3 regions of the Chelatococcus sp. YT9 genome follow, and region 2 is predicted to be linked to each of the others. Evidence: riboswitches for the same ligand, from Rfam matches in the RefSeq annotation. Region 2 holds a riboswitch; each other region holds the start of a gene.
The links. Region 2 has a riboswitch for cobalamin ahead of KIO76_RS30055 (DUF1852 domain-containing protein). Riboswitches for the same ligand answer to the same signal wherever they lie in the genome.

Region 1 (4,569 bases), on a different contig from region 2:
AGTCATGACGTCGTTTCCATCTTGCAGGCGAGCGCGATCTTGCAGGCGAGCGGCGGAACGCGCGCGACCACACCCTTGCGGATCGGCTGCGGGCGCTCACGCCAGGGAATGATGCCATCCGCCGCCACCGTATACTGGCGGGCAGCCAGGACGAGATCGTCGAGATGCTGATCGGCGTCGAGATCGCCGATCACGTAGGTCCATTTGCCGGGCGCCGCGAAAGCCACCGTGCAGGGCCGGCGGCAGACCGAGAGGCATTCCACGGGCGTCACCGTGACGTCCGCATCGCCTGCCAGGCGGTCAGCCAGCGTCCGCACCAGACCGCGTCCCGGCTCGTCATACGGCCCTTCCGTCGCACCGTCCTGCCGCCGCCGGCAGGTGACGCAGACCATCAGGGTCGTCGGCGCGACGGCTGCCGGCGGGTTCATGCCGAGCGCCGGGCAAAACGCGGCCAGAAGAACCCCACGGCGACCGCGACCGCCGCCCACAACGCCGCGTGCACGACGAGCGAGGCCGCTGCGAAATGGCCGGCAAGCTCGGCGGGGGCCCCGCTGGCATAGGCCTCCGGATGCGGCGCGCCGACGACATGCGGCGCGACGAGGAGGACGAAGCCAAGGATCTTCGCCCAGACGGCCGGCGTGCGGATGAGAAGCCACAGCGCGACGGCCGTCGCGACGGCGGTGGAGATCCACCAGATCTGGCGCGCGACCAGCGGCCCGGCCGCACTGCCCGGCAGCTCTGGGGCGAGCCCCAACGCAGGCGCGAGGCCGGTTGCGACGAAGGCCGCCGCCGCGAAGGCGAGCGCGTTCCTGATATTGATCGTCTCGCCCGCCACAAGGAGAGCCGCCAGCAGGATCAAGGCAAAGCCGATCGCTGTGACGATGGTGGTGAGCCCGGTGAAGGCCGAGCGCTCCAGGCCATCGGCGGGGCTCCAGCCCTCGGCATGGTCGCCGCCCTCCCCGGCTGGCGCATGCGCCTTGATGACGTTATGAGCCAGGACGACGCCCGATGTCTGAACCATGTGGGCGCCGAACAGACCGGCGGCCATGCCGTCGAGCGCGGCCGCGCTCTCGGGCTTCTCGAATTTTTCCCCAGCCAGGATCAGCGGAGTCGTGGTGAAATGCTGCAGGACCGCGATCGCAAGTCCCGCAACAAGGCCGGCCACAAGGGCAACGGCCAGCACACGATTGAACATGCCGCGATCAGTGGCAGGGAAAGCTCAGCGCATGGCGCGTGTCATGGGCCGCGTTGTGGACGGCCTCGGGATGCGCGAAGCCCGTCACGAAAACGAGCGCGACGCCCATCGCAAAGGCGACGAGGGCAACTTTCAGAACCTCAGCGCGAGAACCTAGTCCCGCAACGGCAACATTCGACACCGCGACCTCCTTCACTGCCCCACCGGCAGTTCCATGGCTTCCATCGCGAAGGCAGGTCTCCTGGCTTGCGGATCATCGGTGCGAACCGCCTTCCCAGATCGCCGCCGGAAAGACGGCAGATCCAGTGGCTGTCGTGGTTCGCGCCTCAACCGCTCACAGTTGCGGGGGCAGCTCCGGCCTTGGGGCAACGCGCCCCGCACCGGTATTCCCTTTTGACCTCTCACGAGGACCGTCGCGTCAGGCAGCTAGACGCCCACTTCCACCAAAAGTCAACGCGGAATCCTTATTCCACAAGCCGGTCGCGGTGGAGCAGCGCCGGAAAGAGGCGGGTCCACACCACCGCGATCGCGATGGTACCGAGGCCGCCCAGCGCGACCGCCGGCGCGGCGCCGATGAAGGCCGCGAGTGTACCCGACTCGAATTCGCCAAGCTGGTTGGAAGCGCCGATGAACACCGTGTTCACGGCGGCAACCCGGCCGCGCATGGTATCCGGTGTATCGGCCTGCACGAGCGTCTGGCGGACGAACACGCTGATCATGTCCGAGGCGCCGAGGATGACCAACGCACCGAGCGAGAGATAGAAGTTCGTCGAAAGGCCGAACACGATGGTCGCCAGCCCGAACAGGATGACGGCAGCGAACATCCGCTTACCGGCATTCCGGGCGATGGGACGATGCGCCAGTAACAGAGCCATTGCGGCCGCACCAACCGCCGGGGCGCTGCGCAGGAGCCCAAGGCCCACCGGACCGATATGCAGTATGTCGCTGGCATAGATGGGAAGGAGCGCGGTGGCACCGCCGAGCAACACGCCGAAGAGGTCGAGCGTGATGGCACCGAAGAGAACCGGCTTGCCACGGATGAAAGTCAATCCCGCGATGAGTGTCGACCAGTCGACCTTGGGCGGTGGAACCTTTTCCGCGCGCAGGCGGATCAATGTGACCGCGACCGCTGCCACCAGGAAGAGCAAGGCCGCGCCCCCGAAGGCCACATGGGCACCCGCTATATACAGGAGGCCGCCGATCGCCGGACCCGCAATGACAGCGACCTGGCCGACCGATGAACTCCAGGCAATGGCCTGCCCGAAGAGGGCGCGGGGCACCAGGTTCGGGACGAATGCTTGGCTTGCCGGCTGGTAGAAGGCCCGCGCTACGCCCATTAGCACGACGAGCGCATAGAGGGGCCATACCTCGGGCGGCTGCCAGATGGCGAAGAGAGCGAGGCCCACACAGATGAACGTGTTCAGTGCGAAACAGGCCATCATGATGAGCCGACGGTCGACCCGATCCGCCACGTGACCGGTCACAAGCACGAGGCTGATAACTGGCAGAAAGGCCGCGAGACCCACCAGTCCGAGCGCAAGCGCACTGCCGGTCAGGTCGTAGACCAGCCAGCCGACGGCGATATCGGTGATCTGCTGCGCGATCGACGCGCAAAAGCGCGCGCTGAGGAAAAGGGAGAAATCCCGCTCCCGGAAGATCCGCCAACTGGACGATGACATGGACGGTGTTCGGCTCCGCTCAGGCTGGCGTGCCGGTGATGCGATCGATCTCAGCCATGTCCTCCGCCGTCAGGCGCCAACCGGCCGCCTTGATGTTCGCCTCTACCTGCTCCGGCTTGGTGGCGCCTGCGATCACGCTCGCGACGAGCGGCCGCGCTGCGAGCCAGCTGAAGGCGAGTTCAAGCAGGCTGTGGCCACGCGCCTCGGCGAAGCCTCGCAGGGCCTCGACCACGTTCCAGTTCCGGTCATTGAAGTAGCGATCGGCATAGCGCTGCTCGGCGAAGCGTGTGCCGGGCGGCGGCGCCTCGCCCCGCTTGTACTTGCCCGTCAACAGTCCACTCGCCAGCGGGAAGAAGGGCAGAAGGCCGAAGCCGTAGCGGGACGCGGCTGGCACGAGCTCCCGCTCGATCCCGCGCTCGACCAGACTGTACTCGTCCTGGACGGAGGCGAAGCCGTTGATGCCGAGCTGGCGCGCCGTGAAATGCGCCTCGACCACCTGCCAGCCCGGCAGATTCGAGCAACCGATATAGCGGACCTTGCCGTCGCGGATAAGATCGTCGAGGGCGCGCAAGGTTTCCTCGATCGGCGTCAGCGGATCGGGGCGATGCAACTGATAGAGGTCGATCCAGTCCGTCTTGAGGCGCTTCAGGCTGGCCTCGACGGCGGCCATGATATAGCGGCGCGAGCCGCCCCTGAGCACATCCACGTCGTCCATCGCCATGCCGAATTTGGTGGCGAGCACGATGTCCTTGCGGCGCGGACCAAGGACTTCCCCGAGGTGGTTTTCCGAACCACCGCGGTTGCCATAGACGTCGGCCGTGTCGAACAGGGTGATCCCCGCGTCGATCGCCTTGTGCACGACGCGCCGCGTCGCCTCCACATCAAGCCGGCCGCCGAAGTTGTTGCAGCCAAGGCCAACTACCGAGACGCGCAGGCCCGACCGGCCGAGATTGCGGATTTCCATGGCATTTCCCCGAGATTAAAACCGAGTCCCTGATCACGCACCGAGGCGATGCCGGAGGGCTCTTGGCCTCCGATTGTGACGGAACCCGCGGCGAAGTGTCATGCAAATTGCGAATACGAGCTCAGGCGGGTGTGAGGCGGTGCAGCTTGCCGCTCATCATCCACATTACCGTCAGCATGACCGCCACGCCGGCGACCATTCCGGAAAGGCGGTTGACCGGGGCTAGTATGCTGTCGGGGGGGCCACCGCCTGTCACGAGCGTGATCATGAAGGCGATGCCGATCTGCGTGCCGACATAAGCATGCTTATGTGGACTGAGGTGCAGTCGTGACGCCAGGAAGATGCCCGATACGAGTGCGACAGCCCACCATAGAAAGTCGGCCGCATCGATCAGGATGACGATGAGGCCAAGGCAGCCACCAAGGATGCATCCCATTATGCGCTGCGCGCCGCGCAGGCGTGACGCGCCGAGATCCTGGCTCACCACAACGAGGCTCGTGACAATCACCTGCGGCAGGCTCGGCAGATCGAACCAGTTCCAGAGCAGCGCGATAACGACCGCCGCGATGCCGGCGGACACGCCCTGCTCGAGCGCCGCCTCGCGGGAGACAGCCACCGGCGCCGGCACGATACTGATAGGTCCGCTCGCGGCGAAGCCCCAGGCGAGAACGGTCGCGACCGTGACGCCGATGGAGATCTCGTAGAAGCGCGTCCAGGCAAAGATGTAGAGG
Region 2 (4,569 bases):
AGACATTGAATGCGGGCTCGTCGAATTGGATGATGTCGACACCCGCAGCCTCCAACTCCCTTGCTTCCTCATTGAGGATCTTTGCGAATTCCCAGGCTAGTTTTTCGCGGCTTTTATAGTGGCTGTCATAGAGCGTATCGATCATGGTCATCGGACCCGGCAGAGCCCATTTGATAGGCTGCTTGGTCTGCTGGCGCAGAAACTTGGCGTCTTCCACAAAAACCGGCTTTTGCCTTGACACCGCGCCGACGACTGTCGGGACGCTCGCATCATACCGATCGCGAATTCTCACCGTCTCGCGCTTCTCGAAATCAACACCGTCGAGGTGCTCGATGAACGTCGTGACGAAATGCTGGCGCGTTTGCTCGCCATCGCTGACGATATCGATGCCTGCCTGTCGTTGATCGTCCAGAGCCAAACGGAGGGCATCCCGTTTGCCCTCGATCAAGTCTTCACCATGCAGTTTCCAGGGCGACCAAAGCTTCTCAGGCTGAGCGAGCCAGGAGGGTTTCGGCAAGCTGCCGGCGGTTGACGTGGGCAACAGTGTTCTCATGACAGGCGACCTTGTTGTTTCGTGTAATCAAAGAGCGTAATTGGCAGACCACCGCTCAAGAAGGGTCTTGTACGGTTTGATGAAGTGCTCTTCGGCAAACCTGCCTTGCTCAATAGCCAGCCGGCTGCGCTCTTCTCGATCGTAGACAATTCGCGTTACGGAATAATCCTGATACTTCAGACTTGGCTGATAGCAGGCCCCTGCTGCGGAACTAGCATTGTAAATCTCAGGTCGATAGATCTTTTGGAACGTTTCCATCGTGCTGATAGTACTGATTAGCTCAAGATTTGTGTAATCGCAAACTAGGTCGCCGTTGAAATAGAAGGCTAAAGGCGCGACGCTGTCCGGGGGCATGAAAAAGCGAACGTTCAATCCCATTTTCTGGAAGTACAAATCGGTCGAAGACAATTCATCCTGCTCGTACTCGACACCCAATACAGGGTGCTGATTCCCAGTTCGACGATATGTTTTGCTGCTTGAGACACTCAGGCATATGATCGGCGGTTTGCGGAAGTGCTCGTTGTAAACATCTGAGTTTATGAAATTTTTGAACAGGTTGCCATGCAGATTGCCAAAATTGTCTGGTATGCTGAAGTCCGGGCGGTCCTGATTGTGCTCCGATAGCAATACGCTGAAGTCGTAATCTCGTACGTAAGAGGAAAAATTATTCCCCAGGATACCCCGGATTCGCTTATTGCTGGCTCGATCGACGATGTTCGTCTCCAGCATCTCAATTAGAGGGAACGGCTCATCGTTTCCTTCAGCACCTACATTCATCTGAACTGAAATGATTTCGAGCTCGACAGAATAACGATCGCCTTTTGGGTTATCCCAATGCGCCAGAGCGTTGAAACGATTGTCAATCATCCGCAGGGCGTTGCGTAGGTTCTCCTGGCGGCCCTCCCCTCGGGCCAAGTTAGCAAAGTTGGTGGTGATACGCGTATTGTCTGAGGGACGATAATCCTCATCAAAACGAATGCGCTTAAGGCTGAACGCAAAATCGGCGCTCATCGTGACCGGCCGTCGATCGACAAGGGGTACGCCAGAGGCGGCGACTTGAGTTGCGGTTTGAAACATGACTTACCCCAATGAGTTGGGGCAGGGATCAGCGGACACATAGCAAGTCAGGCCGCTATGCGACCTCCGCTACGGCACACCGGGACACCCCGCCCGTGGACGTTATTTCGCCAAGGCAGGTCTCCTGGCTCACGGGTCGTCGCCTCCGTCCGTCTTCCCAGGGGTTCACCCCAGTGACACGCTGGACATCAGCTCGCCGCTTACAGTTGCGGGGGCAGCGCCGGCATTCCTTGTTACGGGGCACCGGCTTCCCTCTTAGCCCCAGCGCGTTGCACGCAACGACCGGGGAACCTAGGCAGCCGCACATTCCTGCAATTCTCGCAGGAAGTCAATTGGGCATAAAGAAATGTTTATATCTTTATCGAGATTTTGACGGGCAATTTTGCGGCGCCGGCATTTCCTGCCTTGTTGATTTCCGCCGAGAAGTGACCCTGGATTTCCACTGAGAAGTGACCCGGGCTGATGGTGGTCTGGGGTCAAGTGGTGGTCAAGTTTCGCGGCTTCTCCCTGGTTGGCTTTGGTGGCTTTGCCGAGCTGCTCTTGAAGCGGAAGCTGTCATTGCCGGTCTCGAGGATATGGCAGTGATGGGTGAGCCGGTCGAGCAAGGCTGTGGTCATCTTGGCGTCGCCGAAGACGGTAGCCCATTCGGAGAAGCTGAGATTGGTGGTGATGACCACGCTGGTGCGCTCATAGAGCTTGCTCAGCAAGTGGAACAGCAAGGCGCCGCCGGAGGCGCTGAACGGCAGGTAGCCGAGCTCATCGAGGATGACGAGATCGGCATGGACGAGCCGGCCGGCGATCTGACCGGCTTTGCCCTGAGCCTTTTCCTGTTCGAGGGCGTTGACGAGCTCGACGGTGGAGAAGAAGCGGACCCGCCTGTGATGATGCTCGACGGCGTGGACGCCAAGAGCCGTGGCGATGTGGGTCTTGCCGGTGCCCGGCCCTCCGATCAGGACGACGTTGTGCGCGTCGTCGAGGAACTCGCAGCGATGGAGCTGGCGCACGAGCGCCTCGTTGACCTCGCTGCTGGTGAAGTCGAAGCCGGCGAGGTCGCGATAGGCCGGGAAGCGCGCGGCCTTGAGCTGGTAGGCGGTCGATCGCACCTCCCGCTCGGCGGTCTCGGCCTTCAGGAGTTGCGAGAGGATCGGCATGGCAGCCTCGAAGGCGGGAGACCCCTGTTCGGTGAGTTCGGCGACGGCTTGCGCCATGCCGTGCATCTTGAGGCTTCTCAGCATGATGACGATGGCTCCGCTGGCCGGATCATGACGCATGGCGTGCCTCCCTGGCTCGACGCAGGGCGTCATAGCGTTCCACATTGGCCTGAGGCTCGGTGGTCAGCGTGAGAGAGGCAGGAGCCAGGATGGGTGGCGTGCTCAGCGGCGTGCCGTCGATCAGCCGGTGCAGCAGGTTGAGGATGTGGGTCTTGGTCGGCACGCCGGCCTTGAGAGCGAGTTCGACAGCCTCGAGCACGACCTGCTCGTCATGCTGGAGGACCAGGGACAAGATCTCCACCATCTCGCGGTCACCGCCTGGCCGCTTGAGCAGATGCTGCTGCAGGGACCGGAAGGCCGGCGGCATCTCGGCGAAGGGGGCGCCGTTGCGCAGGGCGCCGGGCTTGCGCTGGACCACGGCTAGATAATGGCGCCAGTCATAGACGGTCCGGCTCTGGCGATCATGGGAGCGCGCGAACACCCTTTGATGCTCGCAGATCACCTGTCCCTCGGCGACGACGACGATCCGGTCGGGATAGACCCGCAGGCTCACCGGGCGGTTGGCGAAGGAGGCCGGCACGCTGTAGCGATTGCGCTCGAGGTGGACGAGGCAGGTCGGGGAAACGCGCTTGGCGTGTTCGACGAAGCCGTCGAACGGCCGCGGCATCGGCATCAGGTGGCGGATCTCCTCAGCCCACACATCGGCGATCGAGCCGGGTTGCGCGCCGTGGGGACGTTCGGCATGGGTTGCCACAGCCGATGGCGGGCATCCTGTACGTTCTTCTCGATCTGCCCCTTCTCCCAACCGGAGGCTGGATTGCAGAACTCCGCCTCGAACAGGAAGTGGCTCACCATGGCTGAGAAGCGGATATTGACCTGGCGCTCTTTGCCCCGGCCGACCTTGTCGACCGCCGTCTTCATGTTGTCGTAGATGCCTCGCCGCGGCACGCCGCCCAGCACCCGGAAGGCGTGGTTGTGGGCATCGAACAGCATCTCGTGGGTCTGCAGTAGGTAGGCTCGCAGCGTGAAGGCGCGGCTGTAGGACAACTTCAAATGAGCGACTTGGAGCTTGGTGCGCTCGCCGGCGATGATTGCCCAGTCCTCCGACCAATCAAACTGGAACGCTTCACCCGGGACGAAAGCCAAAGGCACGAAAGTGCCACGGCCGCTGGTCTGCTGTTCGCGCAACCGCGCGGCCTTCCAGTCCCGGGCAAACGCCGCGACCCGATTGTACGACCCCCCATAGCCCAGCGTCACCAAATCGGCGTGCAACTGCTTAACCGTGCGCTTGTGCTTGCGCGACTTGCCGCCCTCGACCCGCAGCATCGCTGCGAGCTTGTCGGCATAGGGATCAAGTTTGCTCGGCCGGTCAGGAGCCTGAAACTGTGGCTCAATGCTGTTCGCCCGCAGGTACTTGCGCACGGTGTTCCGTGAGAGGCCGCTACGACGGGATATCTCTCGGATCGAGAGGTGATCCCGATAGTGCCAGCGTCGGATGACGCTCAATAACTCCATGTCGATCACTCCGCTGTCCCCCGCGTAGGCCGCGTGAGACGTGGTGAAAACATGGGTCACTTCTCGATGGAAAAATCCGATGCTGCCGGGTCAGATCTCAGTGGAAATCAACAGAGTAGGATCTGTTCGAGAATGGGCATGGATGGACAGTGCATGAGGCTACTGAGAGCGACACGGGCCAAATGCCCAGCTTCACGCATTTTGTGGGTCGGT
Region 3 (4,569 bases), on a different contig from region 2:
GTCCACTAGCTCGCGAGCTGACGCCACATGCAGGTGCCGCCTCGGGCTCATCTAAGGCTCACCGCCGCCTGCGTGGCAATGTTCTCGGCAAGCGCCGATCGCCAACGAGCCAGAAGGATGGCCGCGATGCGCGGCGGTTGAGAGGTCACTTGTAGTCGCTCCTGGTTGATCACAGATGGCGCTGGCGCTTCAGGACGATCACGAAGAACACGCCGCCGATGGCCGCCGTCATCACGCCAAGCGGCAACTCGCGCGGGGCCATGAGCCAGCGCGACGCGGCGTCGACCCAAACGGCGAAGATAGCCCCCATGAGCCCCGCGATCGGCACGGTACGCCGCATCCGCGCGCCGACCGCCCAGCGCGCGCAATGGGGAATGATGAGGCCAATGAAACCGACCGCGCCCGCGGCGGCGACGAAGACACCCGTCATGAGCGCGGTAGCTGCGAACATTTCGAGCCGGAGGCTTTTCACGCTGATGCCGAGCGTATGTGCGCCTTCGTCACCGAGAGACAGCGCGTCGAGATCGCGCGCTCTGCGCATAACCCAGACGGCGCCAAGAACAAGCGCGATGAAAGGTCCCCCCAGAATGTTCCAGCGCGCATTGCCAAAGCTGCCCATCATCCAGAAGATCGCGCCCTCGGCGCCGCGGTCGCTCGCATGAAAGATGAGGACATTGGTCGCCGCCATCAGCACGAAATGGACGGCGACACCGGTGAGGACCAGACGCTCGGTGCCGAACCCGCCGCTTTCCCGCGCCAGAAGGAATACCGCAGCCATCGAGGCGAGCGCACCCATGAAGGCGGCAAGTGGCAAGGTAAGGGCTCCGAGAAAGGCGCCTGTATAAAGAATAACGGCGACGGCACCGACCGCAGCGCCCGACGACACCCCGAAAAGATAGGGATCAGCGAGCGGGTTGCGGGTGATGCTCTGTAGCACCGCCCCAACGATACCGAGCCCGGCACCGACCATGGCGCCGAGTAGCGCCCGTGGAATGCGCAGATCAAGAATGATGTGTTCCTGTCCACGCGTCCAGTTTGCGGCTTCTCCAGTCGGCCGCAAAGCCTCTCGCACGATAGCGAGCGCTTTCTCCGGCGGAATGGAAACTGACCCGATGCCCACCGTCAATATGGTGGAGAGGATAGCCGCCGCACTGAGGCCCACGATCAGCGGAATAAGCGGATCGGTGCGCTGCGCCGCCGGCTCGGCGCCCGTCGCGGACATGTCCATCATCGTTCAGTCGTCGAAGAGTTCGGGATGGACCGCGCGGGCCAGGCGCTCGAGCGCCTGAACGTTGCGCGTCGAGGGCGAGCGCTCCTGATAGGACATAACGAAGAAGTTCCGGTTTTTTACTGCGCTGACATTACGCAATGCAGGAGCAGACGTCAGATAAGCGATGCTTTGCTCGGGCGGGATGCGTGGATTTGAGATCACGATCCACTCCGGATCCCGCTCGACCACTGCGTCCCAGCTCACGGGAACATAGGAGTCCTTGATATCGTCAAAGATATTCTCGCCACCCGCGAGATTGAAGAGGTGACGCGGCATACCCTCTGCTCCGATGGAGCGCGGCGGCGTGTCGCTGTTGCAGTCGCCGCAATACATGATGCGCGGCCGCCGCTCAGCCTTGGCCGTGCGCTCCGTCACCGCCGCGACGCGCTTGCGGAAATCCGCCACCATTGCTTCGGCTTTATCCTCGACGTTGAAGATGCGGCCGAGCGCCAGGACATCAGCATACATGGTGTCCATCGAGACGGGAGGCCTCGGTCCGATGCGAATGCAGCTCTCATAGAGCACGTAGGTCTTCACTCCGAGGTCGGCCAGCTTTTGCGGAGTGACGCCCGTGGCCTCGCTGAAACCATATTGCCAGCCGGCGAAGTAGAAATCGGCGTCCTGGCCGAGAATGGCTTCCATCGTCGGATAGCGTTCGGAAAACTGCGGCCTTGCAGCGAGTGCGCCTTCAGGATCGTCAACGCCCTTCTTCACGCCGCCGATACCTGCAACGCCGACGAAACGGTCGATAAGGCCCATGTCGAGCACCGTCTGAACCATGTTGAAATCGTTGACAACTGGCCGTTTCGGCGGCGCGTCGAAGGTCACCTTGTCAAAACAGGACTGGACTTCGACCGGATAGGCAAAGGAGGGTGCGTGCGAGAGGGCGAGGACGCCGATGGCGGCCATGCCGGCAAGCCACCGCATCGTTTTGAATGACAGTATCATAGGACGGATCCTGACGTCTGGAGCGGAAGGTGAAAGCTCAATCGTGGGTGGCCTGTACGCGGATCACGATCCCGCTCCACGTCTACACCGTAGACAGCGCCGATCAGCACGGGATCCAGCACCGTCTCGGGAGGCCCGATCCGGCGAATGCGCCCCTGGTCGAGCAGGCACAGGCGATCACACCAGCGCGCCGCGATGTTGAGATCATGCAACGTTGCGATGACGGTGATGTTCTGGCTGCGTGCCACCTCGAGCACCATCAGTTGATGGCGAATATCGAGGTGATTCGTCGGCTCATCGAGAATAAGGATGGAAGGCTGCTGCGCTAGCGCGCGGGCAAAAAGCACGCGCTGCTTCTCGCCACCCGAGAGAGGCGCGAAGGAACGCTGCCGCCACGCCAGCATGTCAACGGCCGTGAGCGCTCGTTCGATTGCGTCGTCGTCATCGGCGCGTTCATGTTTCGGCAACCGGCGGTGCGGAAGACGCCCAAGCGCCACCACTTCCTCTATGGTCAGCCCGAGGCTCGCCTCCGCATGCTGAGCGAGTACGGCAACTTCGCATGCCCGCTTGGTCGCATCCAGCGTGAAGAGATCCTGGCCGTTCAGGCATACTTGGCCGCTGTCAGGCCGATGCCAGGCATACAGGCAACGCAGGAGCGTGGATTTGCCGCTGCCGTTTGGTCCAATAATGCCAAAGCGCTCGCCGGGAGCGAGCGACAGCATGATGCCATCTAGGAGCTTGCGTTGGGCGATCGAGAAATTGAGGTCCGTGACCGTCAGCTTTGCCGCGTCGGTCCGGACACGCTCGCGCGCAGCCATGGGCTCGCGTGCCGTGAACCCGTGTGTCGGATGATCTATCGAAGACATGGATCAGTCATTCGCGCAGGAATGACGATTGCGCCGCGCACGCGCCAATGGTGATCGCGCCCATGCCTTGGGCATGGCTATTGGATGAGCCACGAAACCTCCTCCTCCGTCCCACCGACGGATTGGCAATGTCGTGCTGGCCGGTCTCCTGGCTTGCGGTTCTTGCTTAGGGCGCCTTCCCAGCCAGTCGAGGCCAGTGGCGTCTTGCCCTTTGCTACCGCTCACAGTTGCGGGGGCAGCTACGGCTTCGCGTTTGAACCAGAGGTTGCGACGCTCACCGTATTCCCGTTTCACCCCGCCGAGGCGGGGCACCAACACACATGCCTTGTAGTACAGACGCACCATGACCGCAACACGCCACCGCCACAATTTATGTAATGTGATAACGTTTCAATTGCCATTGGCTACACCACGCTTCGCAAAGGGTCAATGAGATCCCACCTCGCTAGCCGCGTATCATCGAGGGGCGGTTGTGCAACAGATATGTCGAGGCTGTTGGCGGCCACAGCGGTTCTCGACGCCCGACATGTTTGGCGAGCAGGCCTCGGGCGGTCACCGCGCCCGGCTCGTCACCTCGCGATCGTGGGCATCTCGTCAAGGCTGTCGCTGGCGTCGGCGTATCGCTCACCTATATTGAGGCTCGGCCGCCAAGCGATCCAAAATGTCTCAGCCGCTGGGCTGCATCTCGTCGTCAATTGAAAGGACTAGAACTGAATGGATTTCTCTTGGATCACGGATCCAACGACCTTGGTGGCACTCGTGACGCTCGTTGTGATGGAGGTGGTGCTCGGCATCGACAACCTCATCTTCATTTCAATTCTCACCAATAAGCTGCCCGAGCATCAGCGGTCGCGAGCCCGCCGGATCGGGATCGGCCTGGCGTTGTTCCTCCGGCTTGGGCTGCTCGGCACGATCGCAATCATTGTGACCCTGACGCAGCCTGTCTTCGCAATTTTCGGGCACGCATTTTCGTGGCGCGACATTATTCTCATCGCGGGCGGGCTCTTTCTCGTCTGGAAAGCGACGAAGGAGATTCACCACAATGTCGATCCGACGCCGAGTGGCGACATATTCGATACTGCCAAAGCCACGATGACGTTTGGATCTGCGATCGTGCAGATCCTGCTGCTCGATCTTGTCTTCTCGCTGGACAGCATCATCACAGCCGTTGGAATGACCGATATCGTCATGATCATGGTCATTGCGGTGATCGTCGCAGTGACGGTCATGCTCCTGGCAGCCAATCCTCTAGCGACATTCATCCATGATAATCCGACCGTCGTCATGCTCGCGCTGGGATTCCTTCTGATGATCGGGATGACGTTGATTGCGGAGGGCTTCGGTGCGCATGTCCCGAAGGGCTACATCTACGCGGCTATGGCGTTTTCAGGTCTAATCGAAGGCTTGAACATGCTTTCCCGCCGCGCCGCGCGTCGCAAAGCAAGGTCTGACACCTCGGCAGAGCGATAACGGGCCGGTAGCTGG

Region 1: it holds a riboswitch for cobalamin, as region 2 does, so the genes downstream of both, KIO76_RS10655 (CbtB domain-containing protein) here and KIO76_RS30055 (DUF1852 domain-containing protein) in region 2, are expected to answer to the same signal.
Region 3: it holds a riboswitch for cobalamin, as region 2 does, so the genes downstream of both, KIO76_RS24860 (ABC transporter ATP-binding protein) here and KIO76_RS30055 (DUF1852 domain-containing protein) in region 2, are expected to answer to the same signal.

Annotation. Positions count from the first base shown of each region.
Region 1 is NZ_JAHBRW010000001.1:2,344,094-2,348,662, reverse strand. It holds gene cobW (cobalamin biosynthesis protein CobW) at 1-6, opposite strand, end outside; gene KIO76_RS10665 (DUF1636 family protein) at 3-428, opposite strand; gene KIO76_RS10660 (CbtA family protein) at 425-1,195, opposite strand; gene KIO76_RS10655 (CbtB domain-containing protein) at 1,203-1,376, opposite strand; cobalamin riboswitch at 1,410-1,625, opposite strand; gene KIO76_RS10650 (MFS transporter) at 1,660-2,874, opposite strand; gene KIO76_RS10645 (aldo/keto reductase) at 2,894-3,838, opposite strand; gene KIO76_RS10640 (FUSC family protein) at 3,960-4,569, opposite strand, start outside.
Region 2 is NZ_JAHBRW010000003.1:206,072-210,640, forward strand. It holds gene KIO76_RS30050 (methionine synthase) at 1-553, opposite strand, end outside; gene KIO76_RS30055 (DUF1852 domain-containing protein) at 581-1,564, opposite strand; cobalamin riboswitch at 1,728-1,940, opposite strand; gene istB (IS21-like element helper ATPase IstB) at 2,107-2,901, opposite strand; partial or broken gene istA (IS21 family transposase) at 2,891-4,356, opposite strand.
Region 3 is NZ_JAHBRW010000002.1:1,049,936-1,054,504, reverse strand. It holds gene KIO76_RS24870 (FecCD family ABC transporter permease) at 170-1,222, opposite strand; gene KIO76_RS24865 (ABC transporter substrate-binding protein) at 1,235-2,218, opposite strand; gene KIO76_RS24860 (ABC transporter ATP-binding protein) at 2,215-3,084, opposite strand; cobalamin riboswitch at 3,206-3,414, opposite strand; gene KIO76_RS24855 (TerC family protein) at 3,799-4,554, shown strand.